Regions from separate parts of the Streptomyces sp. NPDC006458 genome, predicted to be linked through region 1. Evidence: riboswitches for the same ligand, from Rfam matches in the RefSeq annotation. Region 1 holds a riboswitch; each other region holds the start of a gene.
The links. Region 1 has a riboswitch for cobalamin ahead of ABZZ79_RS28390 (energy-coupling factor ABC transporter permease). Riboswitches for the same ligand answer to the same signal wherever they lie in the genome.
Positions count from the first base shown of each region.

Region 1 (10,344 bases):
GAAGCCTTCGCCGTAGACCGCGCCGACCGCGTCGGTCAGGGCCCTGATGAGCTTCGGTTCGACCGTTCCGTCCAGGGCCTCTTCGCGGATGTGCACGCTGAAGTGCGGCATGGTGGATCTCCGTTCACGCCGATGGGTATCATGCAGGAGCAATTCGCTTTGCAAGTAAAGCATCTTTGGAATCAAAGGTAAATGCCCCGAGGGAAGGTCCGTCATGACGACGTCCGAGAACGCCCCGGGGAAGGGCCCTGAGGAGCTGGACGACGCCGTGCGGGCGCTGCTGCTGCTCATGCCCCGCATGGTGGGCCGGGCGAAGAAGATCCCGGTCCCCGAGGCGCTGCGGTCCTTCCCGCTGGCACCACGGCATCTGTCGCTGCTGGCCTGCCTGTTGTTCGACGGACCGATGACCGTGAACGAGCTGGCCGCCCGGCTCCAGGTCGCGCCGACGACCGCGAGCCTGCTGGTCGGCGAGCTGAACCGGATGGGCATCCTGGAGCGCCGCGAGGACGAGACGGACCGGCGTCGCCGAATCATCGCCGTCGCGGCCGAGCAGGAGCCCTCGATCACGGCCTGGCTGGCCCCCGGCGCGGCCGCCTGGCGCAGGGCACTGGCCCCGCTGACCCCGGATCAGCGGCGGATGTTCGTGGACACACTGCTCGCGTACGAGGCGGCGGTGGACGAGGAACGGCAGGGCTGACGCGGGCGGCCCGCACCTCGGGGAGCCTCGGCCTCCAGGGTGAGCGCCCCGTCCGGGCCGGGGCCGCGGGCGGCCTGAGGCGCCGACGGTTCCGCCCGGCCCGGAGCTTCGACAGCGCTGTCGAACACCGGCCTCAAGCCCCCAACGGCGCCACCGGACACCGGCCTCAAGGCTCCACAGGCGCCACCGGACGCTCGAAGAACGTCTCCAGCACGACGGTCGCCTCGGTCCCGCTCACGCCCTCGATGGCGTGCAACCGCCGCAGCACGTCCTGGAGTTGCCGCGTCGTGGCCGTCCGCACCTTGACGATCACCGAGGCGCTGCCCGCGATCACATGGGCCTCCTGGATCTCGGGCAGGGCGGCGAAGCGGTCGGCGGAATCGCCGATCCACGCCGTGGAGTGCACCTGGACATAGGCGAGTACGTCGCCGCCGACCGCGCCGGGATCGACCTCGATGGTGGTCCGGCGGATCAGCCCCCGCTCCCGCAGCTTGCGCACCCGCTCGTGCGCGGCGCCGGCGGAGAGCCCCACGGCCTGGCCGAGAGCCGCGTACGACTGGGCCGCGTCCTGCTGGAGCAGGACGATCAACTGCCGGTCGATATGATCCACACTCGATCCCTTCCTTCAGTCAACTCTTGTGACAACCATACAGCGTTCTGTGATACTCATGATCAGCCGAATTCGGTTCAGGGCATTCGGTTCGTACGCCGTATTCCCTCGCATGCTCCGACACCCGGGATGTGACGCCATGACCAGCACCGAGCGCCCTCTGTACGAAATCATCGACGACCGCTTCCGCACCGGCCGCTGCACCGTCGGCGACTCGCACCTGGAGGTCCTGCACGAGGGCTGCCGCTGGGCCGAGGGCCCGCTGTACGTGCCGGCCTGGCGGCAGTTGATCTGGAGCGACATCCCCAACGACCGGATGCTGCGCTGGGACGAGGCCACCGGAGCGGTCGGCGTCTTCCGCACCTCGGCGGGCCACCCGAACGGCAACACCCTCGACCACCAGGGCCGTCTGATCACCTGCGAGCAGGGCAACCGCCGCGTGACGCGCACCGAGCACGACGGCACCGTGACCGTGCTCGCCGACCACTGGGAGGGCAAGCGGCTCAACAGCCCCAACGACGCGGCCGTGAAGTCGGACGGCTCGATCTGGTTCTCCGACCCGGACTTCGGCATCACCTGCGACTACGAGGGCCATCGCGCCGAGTCCGAGACCGGCTCCTGCAACGTCTACCGGATCGACCCGGAGACCGGCCAGGTCACGCTCGTGGCCGACGACCTCGAAGCACCCAACGGCCTGGTCTTCTCCCCCGACGAACGGCAGTTGTACGTCTCCGACACCCGCGCCGGACGCATCCGCGTGTACGACGTGCGCCCCGACGGCACGCTCTCGCGCGGTGACGTCTTCGCCGAGATCCAGGAAGGCGGCACCGGCCGCTTCGACAACCTCCGCTTCGACGACGGCGGCCGGCTGTGGGCCGCCGCGATGGCCGACGGTGTGCACTGCTACGACCCGGACGGCACCCTCATCGGCAGGCTGAACGTCCCCGGAGTGGTGGCGAACATCGCGTGGGGCGGCGCCAAGCGCAACCGTCTGTTCATCGCCGCCGACACCACGCTGTACTCGCTCGTCATGGGCGTCACCGGCACCCACCCGACCGGCCCCGGTCACCGCCCCTGGCTCTGAGCGCCGCCCGGCGCCCGCGCCGCGAGCGCTTCGAGTACGAGCTGACCCTGCCGTTCCTCGGCGCGGAGCGCGGCTCGTGGCAGTACCCGTTCGGCGACCTGCTGCGCGCCGGTGCCACGCTCGCCGCCGGCAGCGACTGGCCGGTGAGCAGCCCGGACCCGCTCCAGGCGCTGCATGTGGCGGTCAACCGCGTCGAGCCCGGCGCGCCGCAGGGCACGCCCGTCTTCCTGCCCGGGCAGCGGCTCGACCTGGGCACGGCGATCGCCGCGTACACGGCGGGCACGGCGTATGTGAACCATCTCGACGACCTCACCGGCAGCATCACCGTCGGCAAGGCGGCCGACCTGGTGGTCCTGGACCGGGACCCGTTCGCGGGTCCGGCAGAGGAGATCGCCGCCACACGGGTGCTGGAGACCTTCGTGGAGGGACGGCGGGTGCACCCGGCGGACGACGCCTGAGCCCCGGGCGGTCCCGGCTCGCCCCGGCGTGACCCGCCGTGCCCGTCTCCGGCGCGGGGCCCGTCTTCGGCCGGAGTACGGACGGCTTCGGCGCGCCGGGTGCACGATGGTGGGGTGGCCGATTACCTGCTGTCCCTCAGTGAGTCGGAGATCGCGCGCTACCGGATGATGGCCGAGGCCGCCGAGCGGCGCGAGCGCGCGTTGTGGGATGCCGCCGGGGCGGTGCCCGGGGCGCGGATCGCCGACGTGGGGTGCGGTCCCGGGGCGGTCTCCGTCCGTCTGGCGGCCGTGGCGGGTCCCGAGGGCGGCGTCTGGGCGGTCGACCGGGACGGCGACGCGCTGACCACCGCGCAGGCGCTCGCGGAACGGGCGGGGGTGAGCGTCCACACCGTCGCCGGGTCCGCCGACGCCACCGGCCTGCCCGCCGGAGCCTTCGACCTGGTGATGCTCCGGCATGTACTCGCCCACAACGGCGGCCGGGAGCAGGCCATCGTGGACCACCTGGCCTCGCTGGCCCGGCCTGGCGGCGGCGCGGTGTATCTGGTCGACATCGACGTGCGCAACTTCCGCCTGCGCGGAGCGCCCGAGGTGCTCCTGGAGCTGGAGGACAGCTACCGCGCACTGCACCGGCGGCGCGGCAACGACCTCAGTGTCGGCGGCCGCCTGGACGAACTGCTCGTCGCGGCCGGTCTGGAGGTCACGGCCTTCGAGGGTCACATCGAGGTCGTCGCTCCCCCGCCCGGTATGCGCGGCCCGGCCTGGGCGGCCCGGGACGCCCTGGTCGCGGAGGGCCTGGCCGGGCCGGAGGACCTCGCCCGCTGGGACGAGGCCTTCCAGGGCCTGGAGCGCGATGCGGCCGACCTGCGCTTCTTCGCCTGCCACTTCGTGGCTTTCGGGCGTCGGCCGTGACGTGGCGGCGCGGCCTTTCGTTCGCGTGCGTTTTCGGCTGACCGGCCGGTGCGGGTGTTCGCGCAGTTCCCCGCGCCCCTTGAGGGCGGTGGCGCTGCGACCCCCTCCCTTGACCGCGTCCGCTTTCAGCCGGCCCGCCGGTGGGGGTGTTCGCGCAGTTCCCCGCGCCCCTTGAGAGCGGTGGCGCTGCGACCCCCTCCCTTGGCCGCGTGCGTTTTCGGCTGACCCGCCGGTGGGGGTGTTCGCGCAGTTCCCCGCGCCCCTGGGGGCGGTTGGGCTGCGGGCTGTGGGTGAGCATGGCCTCTCCCTCTTGCCCTTGATGGCTGTTTGCCGTCAGTCAGGGAGTTGGAGTTCGGTCGGGGCGTATCTGGTGCGGTGTTCGCCGGTGACCAGCGCCCAGTACCGGTCGCCGTAGGACCAGTGCCACCACTCGGTGGGGTAGTTGACCAGCCCGGCCGAGGTCAGGGCGTCCGTGAGGATGCGACGGTTGGCCCGCGCCTCGGCGCTGATGTGCGGGTCGTCGGTGTAGCAGGCGCCGTCGCTCTCCTCGGGGTTCGCGTTCATCGCGGTCCCCATGTCGAGCTCCCGTCCGTCGGCGTCGACGAGGGTGAGGTCTACGGCGGCGCCGGCACTGTGCGGGGCGATCTCCGGTGGCGACACATACCGGCTCGCGGCGCGGCGGATCCGGTCCGGGGGCCAGTCCGGGTGGGCGGCGCGCAGGCCGTCGGCGTACTCCTCGAAGTACCGCCGTTGCAGCGAGGGCGGCCGGTATCCCTCGACGAAGAGCAGCCGCAGACCGTCGGGGAGCTGCGCCTGCGCCTTGACCAGCCGGGCCAGGACACCCTCTCTGAGGTGGGCGAACGCCCCCGGGGCATCCTCCTGACGGACGTCGACGACGAGCGAGCCGTCGAGCCGTACGTCGACGAGCGGCTCGCCGCAGTCGGCGACGGGAATGGCGGCGATCTCCGGGTCTGACATGAGCACGATCTCATCCATGCACGGATCCTCGCCGATCCCCCGCCGCCGCGACCGCCGCACGCTCCGGGTCAGAACAAAGTCCGAACAACGGCCAGTGAGCCTCCCGCCCCCGCACTCCGTGACAGGGCCTCGCCCGGCAGACTGTGCGGATGAACGACTACCACCCGGTGCACCGGGAGCCCACGCCCGAACGGTACGGACGGCTGCGTGTGTGCGCCGACGACCTCGCCGCCGCCGAGTGGATCGGCAAGGGCCCGGCGGAGCAGTGGAGTCTGGGGAAGGTGGCGGGAGTCGCCGCGCCCGGATTCGAGGCCTGTGCGCGAGTGCTCCATCCGGCGTCGCTCGGCGAACGCCCGGTGCGCTGGGCGACGGTGGCCGCCGCCTACGGGCGGGCGGTCGCGCCGCTCACCGACTGGTACGAGGTCATCGGCACCGGCCGGGACTACTACCACGCCGCCGAGTACGGCCTGCCGGGCGTGTGGGACGAGCATCCGGCGGAGGGCCCGACGCCGCCCGAGGTCGCGGACGCGCTGATCCCCGTGCTCGCCCGGCACACGGGCACGGCGGAGCGGTGCTGGTTCGGCCTCTGGAGCGGCTACGGACGCGTGGACTTCGACGACGTGCCCACGTTCGCCACGCCGGGCCGGGACGAGGTGCTGCTCTCCGGGCCGCTGGCCGACGCCGTGTCGCCGGTGTCGGCGGACGAGTTCGCCGAGCTGCCCGATCTGTGGTGGCCGCAGGACCGGGCCTGGTGCGTGGGCGGGGACGTGGACCTGGTCAGCACGTATGTGTGCGGCTCCGCCGAGCTGATCGCCGATGTGCTGGCCGCGTCGGGCCTGGAGGCGCACCCGGTCGGACCGGGCGACCGGGTCGGCTGACGCCGTACCCGGTCGCCGCGGCCCCCTGCGGGGCGTCCGGGGCTGTCAGGGGCGCAGCGGCCCCTCGCAGCGGAAGTCCGCGGTGCATCGAGGTCACGATGATCGGACGGATCACGCGCTGTGCCTCCCGCGCGGATCTGGAGGCGCTGCGGCCGGTGGCCGAGCGGATCGTGGCCGCGGCCCGCGCGCACGACCTCATCGGCTATCTGGAGGCCGACCGCCGGTTCCACCTCTCGCTGCTCGCGCTCGGCGGCAACGACCGGCTCGTCGAGACGGTCGGCGACCTGCGCAAGCGGTCCCGGCTGTACGGGCTGACCGCGCTCGACAAGAGCGACCGTCTCATCCCGTCGGCCGAGGAGCACCTCGAACTGCTCGACCTGATGATCGCCGGGGACGCGGAGGGCGCCGAGCGGTGCATCGCCCGCCATCTCGGCCATGTGCGCTCGCTGTGGGCGCAGGGTGCCCCGGAGAAGGAGGAGCGCGACGGACGGCGCGTGCTCGGCGGAGAGCTGGGCGCGGTCTCCTGACGCCGTCGGGCGCGGCCGCCGCCGGCCGTGACGATGATCACCACGGCGGCGGCTCCGGCGCGTGAAGGTCGTGCGCCCTCCGCCCGGTTCGGGCCTTCGCGCCCCTCGGAACCCCTCGTCACCGGCCGGGGTCCGCTTGTCACCGTCCTGTTCCGGCGACTAGTGTCGCCACGCCTTGGTGAACGGGAAATCCGGTGCGAAACCGGTGCGGCCCTCGCCACTGTGATCGGGAAGTCCGGCTCCGGCCCTCTGGGGCAGCCACTGGGTCCTTGACCCGGGAAGGCGGAGTTCGGGCGGTGGTACCCGTCAGCCAGGAGACCGGCCAGGGCGCGTCAACCATCCACGAGGTGCTGGAGAGGGTCTGCCGGGCCATGCACATAGCCGAGGGTTTTCTGCCTCCGGCGCACGCGATCGCCTGGGGCGTCGCGTCCGCGCCCTTCGTCGTCCACGGAGTGCGCTCGCTCACCCGTGAGGTGCGCGAACATCCCGAGAGCACGCTGCTGCTCGGCGCCTCCGGCGCCTTCACTTTCGTCCTGTCCGCGCTCAAACTGCCCTCGGTGACCGGGAGTTGCTCCCACCCCACCGGCACGGGCCTGGGCGCCATCCTCTTCCGGCCGCCGATCATGGCGGTACTGGGCACCATCACCCTGCTGTTCCAGGCGCTGCTGCTGGCGCACGGCGGTCTCACCACACTCGGCGCCAACGTCTTCTCGATGGCCGTCGCCGGGCCCTGGGCCGGCTACGCGGTGTACCGCCTGCTGCGCCGCTACGACGTGCCGCTGATGGTCGCGGTGTTCTGCGGGGCGTTCCTCGCGGACCTGTCGACCTACTGCGTGACCAGCGTGCAGCTCGCGCTCGCCTTCCCGGACCCGAGCAGCGGATTCCTGGGCGCGCTCGGCAAGTTCGGCTCCATCTTCGCCATCACGCAGATCCCCCTAGCGGTGAGCGAGGGCCTGCTGACGGTCCTGGTCATGCGGCTGCTCTCCCAGTCCAGCAAGGGTGAACTGGCCCGGCTCGGCGTCCTGGTGGACAGCCCGAAGACCGAGGCGGTGGCCCGGTGAAGCGCAACACGAAGATCAACCTCCTGCTGCTGGTTCTCGTCGCCGCACTGGCGGTGCTGCCGCTGGTACTCGGGCTCGGGGACCACAAGGAGGAGCCCTTCACCGGCGCGGACGCCGAGGCGGAGACGGCCATCACCGAACTCGAACCGGACTACGAGCCCTGGTTCTCGCCCCTTTACGAGCCGCCCTCCGGCGAGATCGAGTCGGCGCTGTTCTCCCTCCAGGCCGCCCTCGGCGCGGGCGTCCTCGCCTACTACTTCGGGCTGCGCAAGGGCCGCAGGCAGGGTGAGCGGCGGGCGTCGGAGCACACGACGGCCGAGGCGGCGACGGCGGAGGGCGCCGGGGCGGACCGGGACGCGGCGCCCGCACGGGACGAGGCCGGGCGGGAGCCGGCGAAGGGGCCGGCCGTCGACAGCCGCTCGGGCGCCGGGCGGGACTGACCGCGCGTGCTGCCCATCGACGCGGCGGCGCACAGCAGCCGCTGGCGCCGTCGCCACCCCGTGGACAAGGCGGTGCTCGGGCTCGGTCTGACCGTGCTGGCGATCTCCCTGCCGCCCTGGCCGGGGGCGGCCCTCGTCCTGGTCACCGCCGTGGCCCTGCTGCTGGGTCCGGCGGGTGTGCCGGGCCGCCGGCTGTGGCGCGCCTACCGGGTGCCGCTCGGCTTCTGCGCGACCGGTGCCCTCACGCTGCTGGTCCAGGTCGGCGGCCCCGGCGGCTGGGTGTCGCTCGCGGACGGGGGTGCCGTGCGGGCCGGGGAACTGATGCTGCGCACCTCGGCGGCCTCGCTCGGGGTGCTGCTGTTCGCGTTCACCACGCCCATGTCCGATCTGCTGCCGCGGCTGGTGCGGGCCGGGGTGCCCGCGCCGGTGGTGGACGTGGCGCTGGTGACCTACCGCATGAGCTTCCTGCTGCTGGACTCGGTGCGGCGGGTCCACGAGGCGCAGGCCGCGCGGCTCGGGCACACCACACGGGCGGCGACATGGCGTTCGCTCGCCGGGCTCGGCGCCACCGCGTTCGTGCGGGCCTTCGACCGCGCGACGCGGCTGCAGTCCGGGCTCGCCGGGCGCGGCTACGACGGCACCCTGCGCGTGCTGGTGCCCGAGGCCCGGGTCTCCGCTCCCTTCACGGCCGCCGCGCTCGCCCTGCTCACCGCCCTGATCTCCGTCACCCTCGTCCTGGAAAGGCTCCTGCCGTGAGCAAGCCCCCCGTCGTCGCCCTGCACGGGGTCTCCTTCGCCTACGAGGACGGGCCGACCGTGCTGGACGGGCTGGACTTCGAGGTGCGCGAGGGGCGCGCCCTGGCCCTGCTCGGCCGCAACGGCAGCGGCAAGACGACCCTGATGCGGCTGCTCAGCGGGGGCCTGCGGCCGCGTGCGGGGAGGCTGACGGCCGAGGGGGAGCCAGTGTCGTACGGCCGTGCGGGGCTGACCCGGCTGCGGACCACCGTGCAGCTGGTGGTGCAGGACCCCGACGACCAGCTGTTCGCCGCGTCGGTGGCGCAGGACGTCTCCTTCGGCCCGCTGAACCTCGGCCTGCCCGACGCGGAGGTCCGCTCGCGGGTGGCCGAGGCGCTGGCCGCGCTGGGCATCACCGCGCTGGCCGACCGGCCCACGCACCTGCTGTCGTACGGCCAGCGCAAGCGCACCGCCATCGCGGGCGCGGTCGCGATGCGCCCGCGGGTGCTGATCCTGGACGAACCGACCGCGGGTCTGGACCCCGACGGCCAGGAGCGCCTGCTCACCACCCTCGGCGAACTGCGTGCCGGAGGTACCACGGTGGTGATGGCCACCCACGACGTCGACCTGGCCCTGCGCTGGGCCGACGACGCCGCCCTCCTGACCCCGCAGGGGGTGCGCACCGGCCCGGTCGCCACCGTCCTGGCCCGCACCGATCTCCTCGGCCGGGCCGGACTGCGCCTGCCCTGGGGCATCGCGGCCGCGGGCCTGCTGCGCGCCCGGGGGCTGCTCGACGAGGCCGCGCCCGGACCTCGTACGGCGGAGGAACTGGCGGCGCTGGCACCCCGGTCGGCTTGTCCGGATCCTGAGTGAACCTCCGTCCCGCGGTTCCCGTCTGGCTGTACGACATGCCACCGAGCCGGGCGACTCGCCCGGCTCCGGGCCCGGTCGAGGCGCCGGGCCGGGCGTCCGGCGGTGGCCGGGAACACGCAGAACGGAGAAGACACTTCATGCGTCTGTCCACCCCCCACAGAGCGACTTGCCGGCGGATCGCCGCCGCCACGGCCGTGTGCGGCGCCGCGCTCGCGCTGACCGCCACGTCCGTCGGGTCCGCCCAGGCGGCCGGCGACACAGCGGACCGCGGACGGCCGACCGCGAACATCATCGGCGGTGTGCAACTGCCCGACGGCAAGCACCCGTTCATGGCGGCGCTGCTGTCGAAGGGCCCGGGCAGGCCGGTCGACCGGCAGTTCTGCGGTGGCAGCCTGCTCGCGCGGGACCTGGTCATGACGGCCGCGCACTGCGTGCTGGGCACCGACCCCAAGGAGATCGAGACCACCGTCGGCCGTACGGCGCTCTCCAAGAAGAACCAGGGCCACCTGCGCAACGTGACCGACATCGTGGTCCACCCGCGTTACGCCCGGGGCCAGGAGGCGTACGACGTCGCCTTCCTGTACCTCGACAAGCCGGTCACCGGCGTCGCGCCGGTCCTGCTGCCCACGCTCGGCACGGACGCCCTGATCCGTCCGGGCGCCCAGGCGACCGTCGCCGGCTGGGGCAACGTCAACACCGAGGTGCCGGCCTACCCGGACCGGCTGCGCGCGGTGAACGTGCCGATCGTGTCGCACATCGAGTGCAAGGCCTCGTACCCGGACTACGACAAGAAGGTCAACGTCTGCGCGGGTGTCGAGGGCAGGGACTCCTGCCAGGGTGACAGCGGCGGCCCGATGTTCCGCAAGCTCAAGGGCCGTCAGGGCGTCTACCAGATAGGCGTGGTGTCGTACGGCGACGGCTGCGCCGAGCAGGGCGCCCCGGGCGTCTACACATACACCGGGTCCGCCGAGCTGTGGAAGACGCTGGGCGAGTCGGCCAAGGGCAAGCGCGTGAAGCGACTGCTCGGCCGCTGACTCCGGATCGCGCACCGGGCCGGGCGGGGCTGTCACAGCCCCGCCCGGCTCCTTCTGGTCA
Region 1 is NZ_JBEXPR010000023.1:68,231-78,574, reverse strand. It holds gene ABZZ79_RS28435 (hypothetical protein) at 1-111, opposite strand, end outside; gene ABZZ79_RS28430 (MarR family winged helix-turn-helix transcriptional regulator) at 215-697, shown strand; gene ABZZ79_RS28425 (Lrp/AsnC family transcriptional regulator) at 864-1,307, opposite strand; gene ABZZ79_RS28420 (SMP-30/gluconolactonase/LRE family protein) at 1,447-2,391, shown strand; gene ABZZ79_RS28415 (amidohydrolase family protein) at 2,274-2,849, shown strand; gene ABZZ79_RS28410 (methyltransferase domain-containing protein) at 2,964-3,758, shown strand; gene ABZZ79_RS28405 (M15 family metallopeptidase) at 4,092-4,754, opposite strand; gene ABZZ79_RS28400 (hypothetical protein) at 4,886-5,614, shown strand; partial or broken gene ABZZ79_RS28395 (FCD domain-containing protein) at 5,701-6,141, shown strand; cobalamin riboswitch at 6,278-6,483, shown strand; gene ABZZ79_RS28390 (energy-coupling factor ABC transporter permease) at 6,513-7,202, shown strand; gene ABZZ79_RS28385 (energy-coupling factor ABC transporter substrate-binding protein) at 7,199-7,642, shown strand; gene cbiQ (cobalt ECF transporter T component CbiQ) at 7,649-8,398, shown strand; gene ABZZ79_RS28375 (ATP-binding cassette domain-containing protein) at 8,395-9,249, shown strand; gene ABZZ79_RS28370 (serine protease) at 9,387-10,283, shown strand; gene ABZZ79_RS28365 (N-acetyltransferase) at 10,342-10,344, opposite strand, start outside.

Region 2 (10,344 bases), on a different contig from region 1:
GAACCAGGATGTACGCGTGCAGCGCCGCTACCAGCCCGACCAGGACATGGGCGGTTGTCGTCATGGGGATCACCCTTCGAAGTTCATGGACAGGTGTCCATCATACCTGGACAGTCGTCCATAAAGTCCGCCGCGATGATTTCCGGCCGGGGAGCGAGTCTGTCCTTGTGACCCGCGACACCACGGAGGACACCATGCCGACCACACCGAGTGACCCGACTCCGGCGCTGCCCGGCCGCCCGCCCGTCGTCGACCTGGCCACCTGGCAGGCCGCCCGTGACGAGCTGCTGGTCCGGGAGAAGGCCCACACCCGCGAGGGCGACGCGCTCGCCGCGGCCCGCCGCCGGTTGCCGATGGTGGAGTTCGACGGGACGGTCGAGATCGTCGGCCCCGACGGCCCGGTGCCGTTCCTGGACCTGTTCCAGGGCCGCGACGAACTCGTGGTCTACAAGCACATGTGGTACGACGGCGCCCCGCACCAGGGCCAGTGCGAGGGCTGCACCACCACGGCCTGGCACCTTCAGGACGCCGCCTACCTCAACGCCCGCGGCGTGTCCTTCGCCGTCCTGACCACGGGCCGCTGGGACGAGGTGGCCTCCTACGTCGAGTTCATGGGCTACACCCAGCCCTGGTACTCGGTGCGCGACGTGGACGGGCCGGCCGGCGGCGACATGGGCTACCTGGCCTGCTACCTGCGCGACGGCGACCGCGTGTTCCTCACCTACTCCACGACGGGCCGCGGCAACGAGCGGGTCAACGGGTCCCTCGGTCTGCTCGACATGACGCCGTACGGCCGCGGCGAGGCGTGGGAGGACAACCCCGAGGGCTGGCCGGAGGGGCTCGGCCCGTGCTGGTCCTGGCGTTCGGACACGGAAGGGAACGCCACCTGGGGACCGACCAGCCGCCCCGTGCCGCAGTGGACCCGCCCCGGCGCGACCCCCGTGGAAACGCTCGGGCGGCAGGATCACCGCTCTCAGGGCCTCGACCGATAGGCGCGGCGTCAGCGGGGGGAGCACCAGGTCGATGTGCTGCGCCGCCAACTCCCGGATCACATAAGGTTCGCAGGGAGGGAAGGGGATTCGTGGGCCGAATGCGGGTTCTGCTGCTGGATGCGGCTCCTGGGCTCCGACAGCGGCATCGCCCTCTGACCTCACCCGAGGGCAGGGCGGTGGCCGGGCTCCTCCCGGACGCCGGCCCCGCACTCGGCCCCCGAAGGCCTCAGCCCCCGAACGCCCCGAGGATGCGCTCCGCCGCCAGCGTGGGCGTCAACCGCCCCTCTCTGACCTGCCGTTCGACCTCCGGCGTGAGCTCCCGGACGGCGGGGCTGGAGTGCAACCGGGTGAGGAGCTCGTCGCGGACCATCGTCCAGGCCCAGTCGACCTGCTGCTCGCGGCGCCGGGCGTCGAGACGGCCGGTCGCGTCGAGGAGCGAGCGATGCTTCTCCAGGCGTTCCCACACCTCGTCCAGGCCGGTGGACTCGCGGGCGCTGCAACTGAGCACCGGCGGCGTCCAGACGACCTCGCGGCCGTGCATCAGCCGTAGCGCGCCCGCGAGTTCGCGGGCGGCCGCGCGGGCGTCGGTCGCGTGCGGGCCGTCCGCCTTGTTCACCGCCACGACGTCCGCGAGCTCCAGGACGCCCTTCTTGATGCCCTGCAGTTGGTCGCCCGTCCGCGCCAGGGTGAGCAGGAGGAAGGAGTCGACCATGTTGGCCACGGCCGTCTCCGACTGGCCGACGCCGACCGTCTCCACCAGGACGACGTCGTAGCCCGCCGCCTCCATCACCACCATCGACTCGCGGGTCGCCTTGGCGACACCGCCGAGCGTGCCTGCGCTGGGGGAGGGCCGCACGAACGCCGCCGGGTCGACCGCCAGCCGTTCCATACGGGTCTTGTCGCCGAGGATCGAGCCCCCGGTACGGGTGGAGGACGGGTCGACGGCGAGCACCGCCACCCGGTGCCCCAGCCCGGTGAGCATCGTGCCGAAGGCGTCGATGAACGTGGACTTGCCCACGCCCGGCACCCCGCTGATGCCGATCCGCCGGGCCCGGCCGCTGTGCGGCAGCAGCCGGGTCAACAACTCCTGGGCGAGGGCGCGGTGGGCCGGGCGGGTGGACTCCACCAGGGTGATGGAGCGCGCCACGAGGGCGCGCCTGCCGTCCCGTACGCCCTTCTCGTACGCGTCGATGTCGATGGCCATGGGACTACTGGCCGTGTCCCAGGTCGGCCGCGAGGCGGCGCACCAGATCGGCAGCCGCGTCCGGGATCACCGTGCCGGGCGGGAAGACGGCCGTGGCGCCCATCTCCAGCAGGGTGGGGACGTCCTGGGGCGGGATGACCCCGCCGACCACGATCATGATGTCCTCCCGGCCCTCCGCGGCGAGCTCGTCCCGCAGGGCGGGGACGAGCGTGAGGTGGCCTGCCGCCAGCGACGAGACGCCCACGATGTGCACGTCCGCCTCGACGGCCTGCCGGGCCACCTCGCCCGGGGTCTGGAACAGCGGGCCGACGTCGACGTCGAAGCCCAGGTCGGCGAAGGCGGTCGCGATCACCTTCTGGCCGCGGTCGTGACCGTCCTGGCCCATCTTGGCGACCAGGATGCGCGGACGACGGCCCTCGGCCTCGTCGAACTCGTCCACGAGCGCCCGGGTGGACGTCACCGACTGGGACTCACCTGCTTCGTTGCGGTACACACCGGAGATCGTACGGATCTGCCCCGCGTGGCGTCCGTACACCTTCTCCAGGGCGTCCGAGATCTCACCGACGGTGGCCTTCGCGCGGGCGGCCCGCACGGCGAGTTCGAGGAGGTTGCCCTCACCGCCCGCGGCCCGCGTGAGGTCTTCGAGAGCGTCCTGGCAGACCCGCTCGTCCCGCTCCTCGCGCAGCCGCCGCAGCTTGTCGATCTGCTGGGCGCGCACCGAGGAGTTGTCGACCTTCAGCACCTCGATCTGCTCGTCGCCGTCCACACGGTACTTGTTGACGCCGATGACAGGCTGCCGGCCCGAGTCGATCCGCGCCTGCGTACGGGCCGCGGCCTCCTCGACGCGCAGCTTGGGGATGCCCGCGTCGATGGCCTGCGCCATGCCGCCGGCCGCCTCGACCTCCTGGATGTGCTGCCAGGCCCGGCGTGCCAGATCGTACGTCAGCCGTTCCACGTACGCGCTGCCGCCCCACGGGTCGATGACCCGGGTGGTGCCCGACTCCTGCTGGATCAGCAGCTGCGTGTTGCGGGCGATGCGCGCCGAGAAGTCGGTCGGCAGCGCGAGCGCCTCGTCGAGGGCGTTGGTGTGCAGCGACTGGGTGTGGCCCTGGGTGGCCGCCATCGCCTCCACACATGTACGCGTGACGTTGTTGAAGACGTCCTGCGCGGTCAGCGACCAGCCGGAGGTCTGCGAATGGGTGCGCAGCGACAGCGACTTGGAGTTCTTCGGGTCGAACTGCCTGACCAGCTTGGCCCACAGCAGCCGCGCCGCGCGCAGCTTGGCGATTTCCATGAAGAAGTTCATGCCGATCGCCCAGAAGAACGACAGGCGGGGCGCGAACGCGTCGACGTCCAGGCCCGCTTCCCGCCCGGCGCGGATGTACTCGACGCCGTCGGCGAGCGTGTACGCCAGCTCCAGGTCGGCCGTCGCGCCGGCCTCCTGGATGTGGTAGCCGGAGATGGAGATCGAGTTGTAGCGGGGCATGTTCCGCGAGGTGAAGGCGAAGATGTCGGAGATGATCCGCATCGACGGCTTCGGCGGGTAGATGTAGGTGTTGCGGACCATGAACTCCTTGAGGATGTCGTTCTGGATGGTCCCGGCGAGCTTGTCGGCGGACACGCCCTGCTCCTCGGCCGCCACGATGTAGAGCGCGAGGACGGGCAGCACGGCGCCGTTCATCGTCATCGACACCGACATCTTGTCCAGCGGGATGCCGTCGAACAGCTGGCGCATGTCGTAGATCGAGTCGATCGCCACGCCCGCCATGCCGACATCGCCCGTGACGCGCGGGTGGTCGCTGTCGTAGCCGCGGTGCGTGGGCAGGTCGAAGGCGACCGACAGGCCCTTCTGACCGGCCGCGAGGTTGCGGCGGTAGAAGGCGTTGGACTCCTCCGCGGTGGAGAAGCCCGCGTACTGGCGGATCGTCCATGGCTGGTTCACGTACATCGTCGGGTACGGGCCGCGCAGGAACGGCGCGATACCCGGGTACGTGCCGAGGAAGTCCACGTCCTCCAGGTCACGGCCGGTGTACAGCGGCTTGACCGCGATGCCCTCCGGCGTCTCCCAGAGCAGGTCCTCCCCGCCGGACGTCCGCTCGACGGCGGCCTGCCACTCCTCGGCGCTGCCCGCCGGGGACGGGGATCCCAGATCGATCCCTGTGAAGTCGGGGATTCCCATTACGACACTCCCATGCGGTCGAGGGTGGCGGAGAGCACGGCGACCGCGTCGCACCCCGCGAAGACGTAGGAGTCGACGCCCGCGTACGAGCCGGGCCGGCCGGCCAGGGCCACGTGCTCGGCGCCGGCGGCGGCCAGAGCGGCGGCCTCGGCCTCGGCCCGCTCCTCGTACAGCGCGTCGCTGGAGCACAGGCAGGCCTCGGTGGCGGCGCTGTCGGCGAAGGAGCCCTCCGTGACGGGCTCGATGCCACCCGCCTGGAAGAGGTTGGCGGCGAAGGTGAGCCGTGCCGTGTGCGCGGCGGCGGGCCCGAGCGCGGCCAGGTAGACACGCGGCCGGGCACCGGTCGCCGCGAGGTGGGCGTCGGAACGGGCGCGCAGCGCCTCGAACGCCTCGTCGCGGCGGACCCGCGGCAGCCCGCCACCGGGCTGGACCGCAGCGGGCTCGCGGACGACCGGCTTCTCACCGAGGTGCGGGAACTCACTGACACCGGTGACGGGTTCGCGCCGCTTGGCGAGGGCCGTCGACCGCTCGGCCCACGTCGCCGCGAGCCGCTGCTCGGTCCAGCCGGAGCGCAGCGCCGCCGACTGACCGCCCTCCCGCTCGGTCTCCTGGAAGAACTCCCAACCCGCACGGGCGAGTTCGTCCGTCAGCGACTCCACGTACCAGGAGCCGCCGGCCGGGTCGATGACCCGCGCCATGTGCGACTCCTCGATGAGGATCGTGGAGGTGTTGCGGGCGATCCGCCGCGCGAAGGCGTCGGGCAGGCCCAGCGCGTGGTCGAAGGGGTGCACGGTCACGCTCTCGGCGCCACCCACACCGGCCGCGAGGGTCGCGACCGTGGCGCGCAGCATGTTCACCCAAGGGTCGCGGGCGGTCGTCATCACCGACGAGGTGACCGCGTGCTGGACCTGCGCTCCGGCGGCGGGGGCCCCGCACGCCTGCGCGATGCGGGACCACAGTCGGCGAGCGGCTCGCAGCTTGGCGATGGTCAGGAACTGGTCCGCGGTGGCCGCGTACCGGAACTCCAGCTGCCCCAGGGCCTGTTCGACGCTCAGACCGCCGTCGGTGAGCGCCCGCAGATAGGCCACGCCGGTGGCGAGGGAAGCACCCAGCTCCTGCGCGGCCGAGCCACCTGCCTCGTGGTACGGCAGGGCGTCCACGGTCATGACCCGCAGCCCCGGGTACGTCTCGGCGCAGCGCCGGGCGAGACCGACGGCGACGGGGAAACCGTCCTCGTCGTAGGTGGTTCCGGTGCGCGCCCGCGTACCGAGCGGGTCGGCGCCGAGGTTGCCGCGCACCGCCTCGGGGGCGACGCCCCGGTCGCCGTACAGCGCGAGGAGTTCCTCCGCCGCGGCCGCGGTCTCGTGGCCGGCGTCCAGGACGACCGGGGCCAGGTCCAGGTACACGCCCTTGAGGAGACGGGCCAGCTCACCCGTCGGGATGCCGCCCGGCCCCATGGCCAGCCACAGCGAGGTGACGCCGTTCTCCAGGTCCGTGAGGACCGCCTCGGGGTCCGGCGCCGAGTGCCGCTGTCGCACGTCCCAGCCGCCCGAGGTGTTGCCCTCGGCACGCCCGGAGCGTACGAACGGGGCGAAGCCGGGCAGGCCGGGATCGGGCACACCGTCGGTGGCCGTGTAGAGCGGACGGGCAAGCAGCCCGTCCTCCAGAGCCGTGGACAGCTTCTGCTCGGCTTCGGTCTCGGGTACGTCCTTGCCCGACCTGCTCAGTACGCCCGCCACGAGGCGCTGCCACTGCGCATGGGTCGCTGCAGGGAACTCGGCGGCCAGAGAGAGGCCGTCGTCAGGCAGCACAGTCATGATCGGATGCTAGCCAGATGCTCATCGGAGCAGCAGCTGGATCCTCTGTGACATATCCCTCTCCGTGCGGTATAACGCCTCCGCTCCTGTTCCGGCCGGCCGTCGTGCCGCCGGGATTCTCTCCGGAGGCACGCGAGTGAGACGTCCCTCGGACGCCGCCGCCCCGCGTGCCGGGGACGGTGCCGCGCACGGCCCGCCCCCGGCAGGGCCTCGGATCAGGGCGCCGACAGGTCGCCGCGGACCGTGCGGGCCGCCGCCACGAGGTTCTCCAGGCAGGCGCGGGTCTCCGGCCAGCCGCGGGTCTTCAGGCCGCAGTCCGGGTTGACCCAGAGCCGTTCGGCGGGAATCGCCTTCAGCCCGGTCCGCAGCAGGCCCGCCGCCTCCTCGGCGGAGGGCACCCGCGGGGAGTGGATGTCCCAGACCCCGGGGCCCGCCTCACGCGGGTAGCCGTGCGCGGCGAGCTCGCGGGCGACCTGCATATGGGAACGGGCGGCCTCCAGACTGATGACGTCGGCGTCCAGGTCGTCGATGGCGCGGACGATGTCACCGAACTCGGCGTAGCACATGTGGGTGTGGATCTGGGTGTCCGGCCGCACCCCGCCGGTCGTGAGACGGAACGCCTCCGTCGCCCACGCCAGGTACTCCGGACGGCCGGCGGCGCGCAGCGGCAGGGTCTCGCGCAGCGCGGGCTCGTCCACCTGGATCACGGCCGTGCCCGCGGCCTCCAGGTCGGCGACCTCGTCCCGGAGGGCGAGCGCGACCTGCCGGGCGGTGTCGGCGAGGGGCTGGTCGTCGCGGACGAAGGACCAGGCGAGCATGGTGACCGGCCCGGTGAGCATGCCCTTCACGGGCCTGCCGGTGAGCGACTGGGCGTGGGCGGTCCACCGGACGGACATCGGCTTCGGCCGGGAGATGTCCCCGGCGAGGACCGGCGGGCGGACGTACCGCGTGCCGTAGGACTGGACCCAGCCGTGCCGTGTGGCGAGGTAACCGGTCAGCTGCTCGGCGAAGTACTGCACCATGTCGTTGCGTTCCGGCTCGCCGTGCACCAGGACGTCGATGCCCGTCTTCTCCTGGAAGGCGATCACCTCCTGGATCTCGCTCCTGATCCGCTCCTCATAGCCGTCCGCGCCGATCCGGCCCGCGCGCAGATCGGCGCGGGCCGCGCGCAGCTCGGCGGTCTGCGGGAAGGAACCGATGGTGGTGGTCGGCAGCAGGGGCAGGCCGAGGCGGGTGCGCTGCGCGGCGGCCCGTTCGGCGTACGGCTGGGAACGGCGGCTGTCGGCCGGGGTGACCGCGGCGGCACGAGCCCGCACCTGCGGGTCCCGGGTGACGGGGGAGTGCCTGCGTGAGGCCAACACGGCGCGGTTCTGGGCGAGTTCGCCCGCCACGGCGGCCGCGCCGCTCGACAGCCCCTTGGCCAGGGTCGCGATCTCCGTGGTCTTCTGCCGGGCGAAGGAGAGCCAGCGCAGGATCTGCGGGTCGATGTCCTTCTCCACGGATGCGTCCAGCGGTACGTGCAGCAGCGAGCAGGACGCGCAGACGTCGACCCGGTCGGCGAGGCCGAGCAGCGTGCCGAGGGTGGCGAGCGACGCCTCCAGGTCGTCGACCCAGATGTTGCGGCCGTCGACCACACCGGCGACCAGGCGCTTGCCGGGCAGGCCGCCGACGGCGGCGAGCGCGTCGAGGTTGGCGGCCGCGGGGCCGGTGAAGTCCAGGCCGAGACCGTCGACCGGGGCCTTGGCCAGTACGGGCAGCGCGTCGCCGAGGCGGTCGAAGTACGAGGCGACCAGCAGCTTCGGCCGGTCGGTGAGCGCGCCGAGATACCGGTAGGCGCGTGCGGCCGCGGACAGTTCGGCCGCGGACCGGTCCTGGACGAGCGCCGGCTCGTCGAGCTGGACCCACTGCGCCCCGGCCGCGCGCAGATCACCGAGGACCTCCGCGTACACGGGCAGCAGCCGGTCGAGCAGCGTAAGCGGCTCGAAGTCCTCCCCCGCGCCGCCGGCGGCCTTGGCGAGCAGCAAGTACGTGACGGGGCCGACCAGGACGGGACGGGCGGTGAGCCCGAGGGCCTGCGCCTGCGTGAACTGGGCGACCTGCTGCGACGAGTCGGCCGAGAACACCGTGCCCGGTCCCAACTCGGGCACCAGATAGTGGTAGTTGGTGTCGAACCACTTGGTCATCTCCAGCGGGGCCACGTCCTGGGTGCCGCGCGCCATCGCGAAGTAGCCGTCGAGCGGGTCGGCGGTGAAGGCGCCTCGGTGCCGTTCGGGGATCGCCCCGACCATCACGGTGGTGTCGAGGACATGGTCGTAGTACGAGAAGTCACCGGTCGGTACCTCGTCGATACCGGCCTCGTCGAGCAGGCGCCAGTTGGCGGCGCGCAGGTCGGCGGCGATGGCGTGGAGGGCGTCGGCGGTGACGCGGCCCTTCCAGTAGCCCTCGACCGCCTTCTTCAGTTCCCGGTCCTGACCCTGGCGGGGGTAGCCGTACACGGTGGCCCGTGCTGCCGCGGCTGCGGGCTTGGTGGTCACGGAGATCTCCTTCGCGAGATGATTCCCTGAGATCCCGGAGACGGGACGAGAACGCGAAGGGTGACGCGGACCCGGCGGTACGCACTGCGCGACAAGGCACAGCCGTCCGCCTGGTACGTACGCCGACCCGCCCTCGAGGTCACCAGGATGTCCGCGCACGGAGTCGTCCGTGTGCGGGCAACGGGCAGGTCTTCGGACTCGCGGGCACGTCTCCTCGTACGAGACACCTACTGGCCGTCGCTTCCCAGACCCAGTGCGTCGGGTCCAGTGCTGATGACGGCGGTCGTTCCCACTCACCGCTGCGGGGCAGTCCCGGATTTCCACCGGGTTCCCTCTTACGACGCGTCCCGCCTGGCTGACGGGGCGAACCAGTTGCGTACGCCACACTACGGCGCCCGCCCGCCGCGAGCGACCCGGTGCTCGGGATCCGGATCGTGACAGCGCGGTCCGGGTGGAGGCAGTGTGCGGTCCGGCGGCCGTCGGAGTCAGTGCTGAACGGCCATCGCCAGGGCGGTGAGCACACGCTTGGTCTTGTTCTCGGAGTGCTCCGAGGGCGTCACCCCGCGAGCGCGCACGGCGTCCTCCAGCTTCCGCTGCTTGCGCTCGGCCCGCGCGACGAGCTCCTCGGCGTCGTCGTCTTCCTTGGGCTTCACCCGGATCGAACACTCCAGGAACTCCAGCCCGGCGACCGACCACGCCTCCAGGTTCCCCTCCAGATCGTCGAGCGGTACGTCGTCGAACCTGGTCGCGAGGACCGGCCCGAGCGCGACCAGCGCGTCGACCTGGACGTCGGGAGCGCAGGCGTGCAGGAACTGGTCCCGCACGGGGTCGATAGGCAGGGTGGGACCGGCCCCGGGCCCCACCGCGCTCGACAGTGCTCCCGGCGGGTGATCGTGCACGAGGGAAGCGGCCAGCACCCGGCTGCCGGCCGACCAGTCCCGCTCGATCTTGTACGTGAGCGGACTCGCTTGGAAAGGCGCGGAGAACCGGCCGACGAGCTGCTCACGGGTGCAGGGACGCAGCTTGACCGTCAGATCGTCCCGTGCGCCACCGATTCTCAACCGCACGATCGTGCCGCCCTCCAGGAGCGGCAGCCGCCCCTCGGTGACGCCGTCGCGGTGCTCGGCGAACCAGATCCGACGGGTCGTCATCGCGCCGTGCGTCCCACCGAGGGCCGCCAGCGCCGCAGGGACATCGCCCTCGACATTGACCTTGATCTCGACCGGTGACAGGTCCATCGCACGGCTCCCTCACACGTCGAAGGCGATGTCGTGGACGTCGCCCGAGTGCAGTTGCGGTCAGGGCAGTGGAGGACGAGGAGCTGTCGAAGCAGCTTCTCCCAGCGTAGCCGCCCCCTCACCGGGCCGCAGCCCGGATCCGAGGGGGCGGGCAGGAGTGCCGCCGATGGGTGTGGCTGTCAGCCGGGGCGCGAGGCGTCGGGCGTCGTGACCTCGGGCGCGGTCCAACTGGCCAGGACCTGGAGGCCCTGGACGGTCTCCGAGCCCGGCTCGACGTTGTAGACGCACAGGGTCTGTTCCGTGTCGCCCGGGACCTGGAAGGACTCGTAGGAGAAGTGCAGGTCGCCGACGAGGGGGTGGTGGTAGCGCTTGGCGCCGTG
Region 2 is NZ_JBEXPR010000004.1:296,175-306,518, reverse strand. It holds gene ABZZ79_RS07960 (DUF1304 domain-containing protein) at 1-64, opposite strand, end outside; gene ABZZ79_RS07955 (DUF899 domain-containing protein) at 195-992, shown strand; gene meaB (methylmalonyl Co-A mutase-associated GTPase MeaB) at 1,219-2,196, opposite strand; gene scpA (methylmalonyl-CoA mutase) at 2,201-4,375, opposite strand; gene ABZZ79_RS07940 (methylmalonyl-CoA mutase subunit beta) at 4,375-6,192, opposite strand; gene metE (5-methyltetrahydropteroyltriglutamate--homocysteine S-methyltransferase) at 6,408-8,726, opposite strand; cobalamin riboswitch at 8,892-9,114, opposite strand; gene ABZZ79_RS07930 (hypothetical protein) at 9,212-9,964, opposite strand; gene ABZZ79_RS07925 (helix-turn-helix transcriptional regulator) at 10,144-10,344, opposite strand, start outside.
Region 2: another riboswitch for cobalamin. It lies ahead of metE (5-methyltetrahydropteroyltriglutamate--homocysteine S-methyltransferase); the one in region 1 lies ahead of ABZZ79_RS28390 (energy-coupling factor ABC transporter permease).

Region 3 (10,344 bases), on a different contig from region 1:
CTGCCGGCGACCTGGAACGCGCGCTTCGCCGGGCACTTCCACGCCGTGATCGAGGCGTACGACCAGGAATTCCACAACCGTATCGAGGGGATCGTCCCGACGGTCGATGAGTATCTCGTCCTGCGCCGCCTCACCTTCGCGCACTGGATCTGGACCGACCTGCTCGAGGCGAGCGCGGAACTCGAACTCCCGGACGGTGTGCGGAAAAACCCCGCATTCCGCCGGGCTGCACTGCTGAGCCAGGAATTCGCCGCCTGGTACAACGACCTCTGCTCGCTGCCCAAGGAAATAGCGGGCGACGAGGTCCACAATCTCGGAATCAGCCTCATCACGCATGAGGGACTGACGCTGGAGCAGGCCGTCACGGAAGTCAGGCGGCGCGTGGTGCACTGCATCGAGGAATTCCTCGTCGTCGAACGGGACGCGCTGGGCTTCGCGGACGACCTCGCCGACGGCACCGTACGGGGAAAGGAGCTGAGCACTGCCGTACGCGTATGCCTGGGAAATATGCGGAACTGGTTCAGTTCCGTGTACTGGTTCCACCACGAGTCCGGCCGTTACCGGGTCGACAGCTGGGACGACCGTGCGACACCCCCGTACGTCAACAACGAAGCGGCAGGTGAGAAATGACCGTCGAGTCCGTCAGGCCACTCGGGGCCGATACGCCGGAACCGCGTGAGCCGCCCCTCGCCGGCGGCGGGATCCCGCTGCTCGGCCACGGCTGGAAACTGGTCCGCGATCCGCTCAGCTTCATGTCACGGCTGCGCGAGCACGGCGACGTCGTGCGGCTCAGGCTCGGCCCCAAGACGGTCTACGCCGTCACCACGCCCGACCTCACCGGAGCGCTCGCCCTCAACCCCGACTTCAAGATCGACGGCCCGCTGTGGGAGTCCCTGGAGGGGCTGCTCGGCAAGGAGGGCGTGGCCACCGCCAACGGGCCCCGGCACCGGCGTCAGCGGCGCACCATCCAGCCCGCCTTCCGGCTGGACGCGATCCCCGGCTACGGCTCGATCATGGAGGAGGAGGCGCATGCGCTGACCGAGCGCTGGCAGCCCGGCCGGACGGTCGAGTGCACCTCCGAGTCCTTCCGGGTGGCCGTGCGCATCGCCGCGCGCTGTCTGCTGCGCGGCGACTGCATGGACGAGCGCGCCGAGCGGCTGTGCGCCGCCCTCGCCGTCGTCTTCCAGGGCATGTACCGGCGCATGGTGGTGCCGCTCGGACCGCTGTACCGGCTGCCGCTGCCGGCCAACCGCGAATTCAACCGCGCACTGGCCGATCTGCATCTCGTCGTCGACGAGATCGTCGCCGAGCGCCGGACATCCGGTCAAAGGCCGGACGATTTGCTGACGGCATTGCTGGAAGCGAAGGACGAGAATGGCGACCCCATCGGGGAACGGGAGATCCACGACCAGGTCGTCGCGATACTCACCCCCGGCAGCGAAACCGTGGCGTCCACGATCATGTGGCTCCTCCAAGTGCTCGCCGAACATCCCGAGCACGCGGACCGGGTGTGTGCGGAAGTTGAATCCGTGACCGGGGGTGCCAGGCCCGTCGCATTCGAGGACGTCCGCAAGCTCGGCCACACCAACAATGTCGTCGTCGAGGCGATGCGTTTGCGACCCGCCGTATGGATATTGACCCGGCGGGCGGTCACCGACACCGAACTCGGCGGCTATCGCATTCCGGCCGGGGCCGACATCGTCTACAGCCCGTACGCGATCCAGCGTGATCCGCGTTCGTACGCGCGGAACCTGGAGTTCGACCCCGACCGCTGGCTTCCGGAGCGCGCCAAGGACGTGCCGAAATACGCCATGAGCCCGTTCAGCGTGGGCAATCGGAAGTGCCCGAGCGACCACTTCTCGATGGCCCAGCTCACGCTGATCACGGCGGCGCTGGCCGCCAAGTACCGCTTCGAGCAGGTCGCCGGCTCCGACGACGCGACCCGCATCGGCATCACCCTGCGCCCCAACCGGCTGCTGCTGCGGCCGGTGCTGCGCTGACGGCACCGCTCAGGCGGCCGCCTCGGGACCCCGGAACGTGCGCCGGTAGGCGTTCGGCGTGGTCCCCAGCGCCCGGACGAACTGATGGCGCAGGGCGGCCGCCGTGCCGAAGCCGGTACGGCCGGCGATGGCGTCCACCGTCTCGTCCGTGGCCTCCAGCAGCCGCTGGGCCAGCAGCACACGCTGGCGCAGGATCCAGCGGTACGGCGTCGTCCCGGTCTCCTGCTGGAAGCGGCGGGCGAAGGTGCGCGGGGACATCAGCGCGCGGGCGGCGAGCTGCTCCACGGTGACCTCCTCGTCGAGGTTGCGCTCCATCCAGGCGAGCACCTCGCCGACGGTGTCGCACGGCGCCGCGGGCAGCGGCCGGTCGACGTACTGCGCCTGACCGCCGTCGCGGTGCGGGGGCACGACCATCCGGCGGGCGATGGCGTTGGCGACCTCCGTGCCCTCCTCCTTGCGCACGATGTGCAGACAGGCGTCGATCCCGGCGGCCGTGCCGGCCGAGGTGATCACCGGGTCCTCGTCCACGTAGAGCACATCGGGCTCGACGACCGCGCGCGGATAGCGCCGGGCCAGCTCGTCGACATGCTTCCAGTGCGCCGCGCAGCGCCGCCCGTCGAGCAGCCCGGCCGCTCCCAGCACGAACACGCCGGAGCACACGCTCAGCACCCGGGCACCCCGGTCCACCGCCTTCACCAGGGCGTCGAGCAGCCCGCTCGGCCACTGGCGGGCCATGAAGTCGTTGCCGGCGGGCACGGCGATCAGATCGGCCTCGTCGAGCCGGTCCAGGCCGTACGGCGTGCCGAGGGTGAAGCCCGGGACATGTGTGGTCAGGGTGGGGCCCTCGGCGGAGACGACCGCGAAGTCGTACACCGGCAGCCCCTGGTCGCTGCGGTCGAGGCCGAACACCTCGCAGACGACGCCCAGTTCGAATGGATGCACGCCGTCGAGCAGGACGACGGCCACGTTCTTCAGCACGACTCACCTCGCAGGCATGGCGGCATGCCGTCAGTGTGCCTCAGGTGTGGCAGTAATTCGAGGGGGTGCGGCAGTCCTGCCACTGTCAGGAGCGTCGGCCGAGTTCGACACTGAATGCATGAACGCACTCATCGAATACCTCGCAGTCGCGCTTCTCTTCCTCGTCCTCGCAGGCCCGGCGCTCGTGGGAGCCGCCCACGAGCGCCGGATCGACCGCCAGCTGAAGGCGGCCGAGGCTCAGAAGTCCTCGTCCAGGTCGACGGTGCCCTCCACTGCCACCTGGTACGCCGAAGGACGCCTTTCGAAGAAGTTGGTCAGCTCCTGAACACCCTGGAGCTCCATGAAGGAGAACGGGTTCTCCGAGCCGTACACCGGCGCGAAGCCCAGGCGGGTCAGCCGCTGGTCGGCGACGCACTCCAGGTACTGCCGCATCGACTCGGTGTTCATCCCCGGCAGGCCCTCGCCGCACAGGTCGCGGGCGAACTGCAGCTCGGCCTCGACCGCCTCCGCCAGCATGTCGGTGACCTCCTGCCGGAGCCGGTCGTCGAACAGCTCCGGCTCCTCCTTGCGCACGGTGTCGACGACCTCGAACGCGAAGGACATGTGCATCGTCTCGTCGCGGAACACCCAGTTGGTGCCCGTGGCGAGACCGTGCAGCAGGCCCCGGCTGCGGAACCAGTAGACGTACGCGAAGGCGCCGTAGAAGAACAACCCCTCGATGCACGCGGCGAAGCAGATCAGGTTCAGCAGGAAACGACGCCGGTCGGCCCGGGTCTCCAGGCGGTCGATCTTCTCGACCTCGTTGATCCAGCGGAAGCAGAACTCGGCCTTCTCGCGGATGGAGGGGATGTTCTCCACCGCCGCGAACGCGGCCACGCGGTCCTCCGGGTCGGGCAGATAGGTGTCCAGCAGCGTCAGATAGAACTGGACGTGCACGGCCTCCTCGAACAGCTGCCGTGACAGATACAGGCGCGCCTCGGGCGAGTTGATGTGCTTGTAGAGAGTCAGCACCAGGTTGTTCGCCACGATCGAGTCGCCCGTGGCGAAGAACGCCACCAGCCGGCCGATGAGGTGCTGCTCCTCCGGCGTCAGCTTCGCGAGGTCGGCGACGTCCGAGTGGAGGTCGACCTCCTCCACGGTCCAGGTGTTCTTGATCGCGTCCCGGTAGCGCTCGTAGAAGTCCGGGTAGCGCATGGGGCGCAGGGTCAGCTCGAAGCCCGGGTCGAGGAGGTTGGTGTTGCGTTCGGACATCACTGGCAGGCCTCGCAGGACTCGGGGTTCTCAAGGGAGCAGGCGACCGCCTCGGCGGAGGCCACCTGCTGGACGGGGACGGAAGCCTGCGCGGCACGGGCGATCCTCGTCGCCGGACGCGAGCGCAGGTAGTACGTCGTCTTCAGCCCGGACTTCCAGGCGTAGGCGTACATCGAGGAGAGCTTGCCGATCGTCGGCGTCTCCAGGAACAGGTTCAGCGACTGGGCCTGGTCCAGATACGGGGTCCGCGCCGCCGCCATGTCGATCAGACCGCGCTGCGGGATCTCCCAGGCCGTGCGGTACAGCGCCCGGACCTCGTCGGGAATCCACGCGAAGCCCTGCACCGACCCGCTCGACTCGCGCAGCGCCTCCCGCGTGCGGGCGTCCCACACGCCGAGGTCCTTGAGGTCCTGCACCAGGTAGGAGTTGACCTGGAGGAACTCGCCGGACAGGGTCTCGCGCTTGAACAGGTTGGAGACCTGCGGCTCGATGCACTCGTAGACGCCCGCGATCGAGGCGATGGTCGCGGTGGGGGCGATGGCGAGCAGCAGCGAGTTGCGCAGGCCCGTCGAGGCGATACGGTCCCGCAGCGCCGCCCAGCGCTCGGGCCAGGTGCACTCCACGCCGTAGTGGTCGGGGTGCAGCACGCCCCTGGCCGTACGGGTCTTCTCCCAGGCCGGCAGCGGCCCGTTTCGCTCCGCGAGGTCCGCGGAGGCCTCGTAGGCCGCGAGCATGATGCGCTCGGCGATCCGGGTGGACAGCAGCCGCGCCTCGGCCGAGTCGAAGGGCAGCCGCAGCTTGAAGAAGACGTCCTGCAGGCCCATCGCGCCCAGGCCCACCGGACGCCACTTGGCGTTGGAGCGGCCCGCCTGCTCGGTCGGGTAGAAGTTGATGTCGACGACCCGGTCGAGGAAGGTGACGGCCGTGCGGACGGTGGCGTCCAGGCGCTCCCAGTCGATGTCCCCGCCGACCACGAACGCGCCCAGGTTGACCGACCCCAGGTTGCAGACCGCCGTCTCGCCGTCGTCCGTGACCTCCAGGATCTCCGTGCAGAGGTTGGAGGAGTGGACGACGTGTCCCGGCTCGGCCGTCTGGTTGGCGGTGCGGTTGGCGGCGTCCTTGAAGGTCATCCAGCCGTTGCCGGTCTGCGCGAGGGTGCGCATCATCCGGCCGTACAGATCGCGGGCCGGGATGGTCTTCCTCGCGAGCCCGTTCGCCTCCGCCCTGCGGTACGCGGCGTCGAACTCCTCGCCCCACAGGTCGACCAGCTCGGGCACGTCGGCGGGGGAGAACAGCGACCAGTCCTGGTCGGCGTTCACCCGGCGCATGAACTCGTCCGGGACCCAGTGCGCGAGGTTCAGGTTGTGCGTACGCCGGGCGTCCTCACCGGTGTTGTCGCGCAGCTCCAGGAACTCCTCGATGTCGGAGTGCCAGGTCTCCAGGTACACCGCGGCGGCGCCCTTGCGGCGGCCGCCCTGGTTCACCGCGGCGACCGAGGCGTCGAGCGTCTTCAGGAACGGCACGATGCCGTTGGAGTGCCCGTTGGTGCCCCGGATCAGCGAACCGCGGCTGCGGATGCGGGAGTACGACAGCCCGATGCCGCCTGCGTGCTTGGAGAGCCGGGCGATCTGGTGGTAGCGGTCGTAGATGGAGTCCAGCTCGTCCAGGGGCGAGTCGAGGAGGTAGCAGGACGACATCTGGGGGTGCCGGGTGCCGGAGTTGAACAGCGTGGGGGAGGACGGCAGGTAGTCGAGCCGGCTCATCAGCCCGTACAGCGCGGTGACCTCGTCGACGGACCGGTGGGTGTCGTCCTCGGCGAGACCGGCGGCGACGCGCAGCAGGAAGTGCTGGGGCGTCTCGACGACCTTGCGGGTGAGGGGGTGCCGGAGCAGATAGCGGGAGTGCAGGGTGCGCAGGCCGAAGTAGCCGAAGCGGTCGTCGGCGGCCGGGTCGACGAGGCCGTCGAGCCGCTCGGCGTGGACCCGCACGAACTCCGCGGTCCGGTCGGCGATCAGGCCCTCGCGATGCCCGACCGCCACCGAGTCGTTGAAGGACGTGACGCCCTGGGAGGCGGCCTCGGCGCGGATGGTGAGGGTGAGCAGCCGGGCGGCCAGCCTGCTGTAGGCCGGGTCCTCGGAGATGAGACCGGCGGCCGACTCGGTGGCCAGCTCGCGCAACTCGGCGGTGATCTCCTGGGCGGCCCCCCGCGCGGACCGGCCGCGCAGCGCGGCCGCGGCCACCCGGCCGGGATCGGCGTCGGGGAGGTCGGCGGTCAGCTCGGTGAGGGTGCGGAGCAACGCCGCACCGGGACCGTCCTCGTCCACGGGGGTGGCTGCTGAAGCCGGTTCTGCTGGCGCGATGGTCACGCGGGGCTCTCCCTCGCTCGGCGCGGGGGGCCTGGCACGGAGCAGGGGCAGCACGCGAGCGCGCACGGCGTCGCGTCCACCGGCCCACTCCACGAGGCCCGGACGTCAGGGCGTCCCGGCCGGGTGGCCGGGCGCACTGTCGGCAGGTCCTCGGACTAGCTCCCGTGCGCGAATACGCACAAGTACACCGTTGCGGGACAGTTCCGGATTCGCACCGGATTCCCCTGCGGCGACAGCGAGCATGAGCATACATCTAGTGCCGGGTCCGGGTGGCACCCCCATATGTTGTGCCGCCGGGTGACTTCATAGCGTCAACTCGTAGGTGAGCAGAGTGAAGTCCTGGCCGGGGAGCGGCTGCCAGTCGCGCCGCGGGGCGCGGACGAAGCCGAGACGCTCGTAGATGCGGTGGGCGGCGCGCATGGCGTCCTGGGTGGACAGGACGACGCGGGTGCGCCGCGCGGCTGTGGCGCGGTCGACACAGGCGCGGACCAGGGCCTCGCCGACGCCTCGGCCCCTGGCCCGGTGGGCCACCGCGAGCATGCGGATCTCGGCCTCTCCCGGGCGGGCCAGGTCGGCCATGGGGCCGGGCGAGGGAACGTAGGTGACGCTGCCGAGGAGGTGGTCGTCATCGGTGGCGACGAGGACCTCCGCGGCGGACGCCCGTTTGGCGACGTTCCTGAGTTCGCCCAGGTACCAGTCGCTCTCGCCGAAGGTGAGGAGGTCGTCCTGGAGGTAGGCGCGGGCGGTGAGTTCGCCGAGGTCGTCGTACTCGCTGGGCCGTGCGGGGCGGATCTGGATGTCCATGGTGTGAGTGTGGAGGAGCGCGCGGGCCGCCGTCGTGGGTTCCGACGACGGCCCGCTGCGGGTTGCGGGTGGCTGGTCGCGCCCGCGCGGCGGAGCCGCTCACGGACACGGCCCCCCGCGCCCCTTGGCGCCCCTTCAGTGGGCCGCGTCGAGCGGCAGCTCCGTCTTCACGCCCGGGTCGCCCGCGTCCGCCGTGTAGTCCTCCGGCTCGGTCTCGTCGACGCCCTCGGGGGCCTTGGCGGCCTTCAGGACGAACGTCAGGACCACCGTCACCACCACGTTGAGCACGAAGGCCGTCAGACCGATGTAGCCGATCTCACCGATGCCGGGGATCTCCTTGGCGGAGCCGCCGAAGTGCTTCTGGGTCGGGGAGGCCACGCCGTACGCGGCGATCGTGCCGTAGAGCATGCCGACGGCCCAGCCGGCCAGCAGCGCCCAGCGGTGGAACCAGCGGGTGAACAGACCGCCGACGAGGGCCGGGAAGGTCTGCAGGATCCAGATGCCGCCGAGGAGCTGGAAGTTGATGGCGACCGTCTTGTCCATCGTCAGGACGAAGACCAGCGCGCCCACCTTCACCAGCAGCGACACCAGCTTGGAGACGCGTGTCTCCTCGGCGGGCGTGGCGTCCGGCTTGATGAAGTCCCTGTAGATGTTGCGGGTGAACAGGTTCGCGGCCGCGATGGACATGATCGCGGCCGGCACCAGCGCGCCGATGCCGATCGCCGCGAAGGCCACGCCCGCGAACCAGTCCGGGAACATGTCCTCGAACAGCTGCGGGATGGCCAGCTGGCCGTTCTGCACCTTGACCCCGGCCGCGATGGCCATGAAGCCCAGCAGGGCCAGCAGACCCAGCATCAGGGAGTACAGCGGCAGGATCGTGGTGTTGCGGCGGATCACGTCACGGCTGCGGGAGGAGAGCGTCGCGGTGATCGAGTGCGGGTACATGAACAGGGCCAGCGCCGAGCCCAGCGCCAGCGTGGCGTACGTCCACTGGCCCGCCTCGGCCGGAACCAGCGCGCCGCGTGGTTTGCCCGTGGCGGGGTTCGTCTGGGCGTAGGCCTCGGACGCCTTGGCGAAGATCTCGTCGAAGCCGCCCAGCTTGATCGGGATGTAGATGATCGCGACCGCGATGACCAGGTAGATCAGCGTGTCCTTCACGAACGCGATCAGGGCGGGGGCCCGCAGGCCGGAGGAGTAGGTGTACGCCGCCAGCACGCCGAAGGCGATCAGCAGGGGCAGGTCCTTGACGAACCAGTTCGTGTCCTCGCCGCCGCCCACGCCCATCACGTCCAGCACGGCCTGGATGCCGACGAGCTGGAGCGCGATGTAGGGCATCGTCGCCAGGATGCCGGTGACGGCGACCGCCAGCGACAGGCTCTTGGAGCCGAAGCGGCCGCGCACGAAGTCCGAGGTCGTCACATAGCCGTGCTTGTGGGAGACCGACCACAGGCGGGGCAGGAACGTGAAGATCAGCGGGTAGATGAGGATCGTGTACGGCACCGCGAAGAAGCCGGCCGCGCCCGCCGCGTAGATCGCCGCCGGCACGGCGACGAAGGTGTACGCGGTGTAGAGGTCGCCGCCGAGGAGGAACCAGGTGACCCAGGTGCCGAACGACCGTCCGCCCAGGCCCCATTCGTCGAGGCTGTGCTCGTTCTCGGCCTTGCGCCAGCGGGCGGCCAGGAAGCCCATGACCGTGACGGCCAGGAAGAAGAAGACGAAGACGGCGAGTGCGACGCCGTTGACATCGTTCTCCATCAGCGCTCACCCCCCTTGCGGGTGGCACGCTCGCGCTGGTCGCGCTGCCACAGCTTGTACGCGGTCATGGTCAGCGCCGTGGAGATGACGACCCAGGCCATCTGGTACCAGTAGAAGAACGGGATGCCGCCGAGCGTCGGGTCGGTCCTGGCGTACGAACCGACCCACAGCATGGCCACGAACGGGGCGACGAGACAGAGAGCGATGACGACGCGCGCGGGCGTCACCACCGGCTCTCCTCTCACTTCTGGGGCTTGCGACATCTGGCGACTCCGTCCCCTCAAAGATCACCTGTTGTAGTGGGCAGGCAATCTAGGTCACGGCGTCACCGGCACGGAACCCCTCGTCCGCACATCGGCTGAGCGTTTGTCACGTCTACCGACGGCTGGGCGGCTTCGGCCGGCCGGATGGAGGACCAGGTGGTGGACCGCGGCGAGGGTGGCCACGCTGACCGGCAGGAAGGTTCCACGTCCGTGTAGTTGCCGATGAAGCTGTTGATGCCCACGGTGAGGGGCTGTGGTGCTGTTCTCTCCTCGCGGCTTTCCAGGTTGCCCAGGTCGTGCTCCCCGCCATGACCTGAGGCCCGTCGTGGTCCGGGAAGACCGGACCACGACGGGCCTCAGGCTGCTGACTGAGCGGGCGGGACGACCTGGCCCAAGGACCGGCGCCATGGACGTCCCGCGCTACCGCACCGTCGGGCCGTCAGGCCCGGGTGTCATCCGATGGTCCAGCGCTGCAGCGCCGATCCGCTGGAGGGCTGCTGGGTGACGGCGGCATTGTTGGCCGTCGAGGCGGTGGTGATCACGAGGCCGCTCTTGACCGAGGTCAAGGTGTAGCCGCCGCCGGTGGCCGCCGCGACGTTCCATCGCTGGTTGGTGGTCCCGCTGCACGTCCACTGGATGATGGCGGCGCCGGCCGACATGGAGCCGGCGTTGACGTCGACGCAGAGCCCGGAGCCGACGTTGACCAGCGTGTACGAGCCGTCCGGCTGCTCGGTGAAGGTCCACTTCTGGCTGTTGGTGCTGACCAGCGCCGAGGTGGTGAGCTGGGTGCCGTTGGTCCCCTTCTTGGGGACGGTCAGGGCCTGACCGCCGGTGGCGAGGGTGTGGACGCCGTTGAAGGCGCCTCCGCCGGAGCTGCCACCGCCGGACCAGTTGACGTCCGGGGCGGCGTAGTAGTTGATGCCCGCC
Region 3 is NZ_JBEXPR010000002.1:283,568-293,911, forward strand. It holds gene cyc1 (epi-isozizaene synthase) at 1-630, shown strand, start outside; gene ABZZ79_RS04550 (cytochrome P450) at 627-2,000, shown strand; gene ABZZ79_RS04555 (helix-turn-helix domain-containing protein) at 2,010-2,978, opposite strand; gene ABZZ79_RS04560 (ribonucleotide-diphosphate reductase subunit beta) at 3,216-4,229, opposite strand; gene ABZZ79_RS04565 (ribonucleoside-diphosphate reductase subunit alpha) at 4,229-6,595, opposite strand; cobalamin riboswitch at 6,696-6,854, opposite strand; gene ABZZ79_RS04570 (GNAT family N-acetyltransferase) at 6,899-7,399, opposite strand; gene mctP (monocarboxylate uptake permease MctP) at 7,535-9,154, opposite strand; gene ABZZ79_RS04580 (DUF3311 domain-containing protein) at 9,154-9,417, opposite strand; gene ABZZ79_RS04585 (family 20 glycosylhydrolase) at 9,870-10,344, opposite strand, start outside.
Region 3: another riboswitch for cobalamin. It lies ahead of ABZZ79_RS04565 (ribonucleoside-diphosphate reductase subunit alpha); the one in region 1 lies ahead of ABZZ79_RS28390 (energy-coupling factor ABC transporter permease).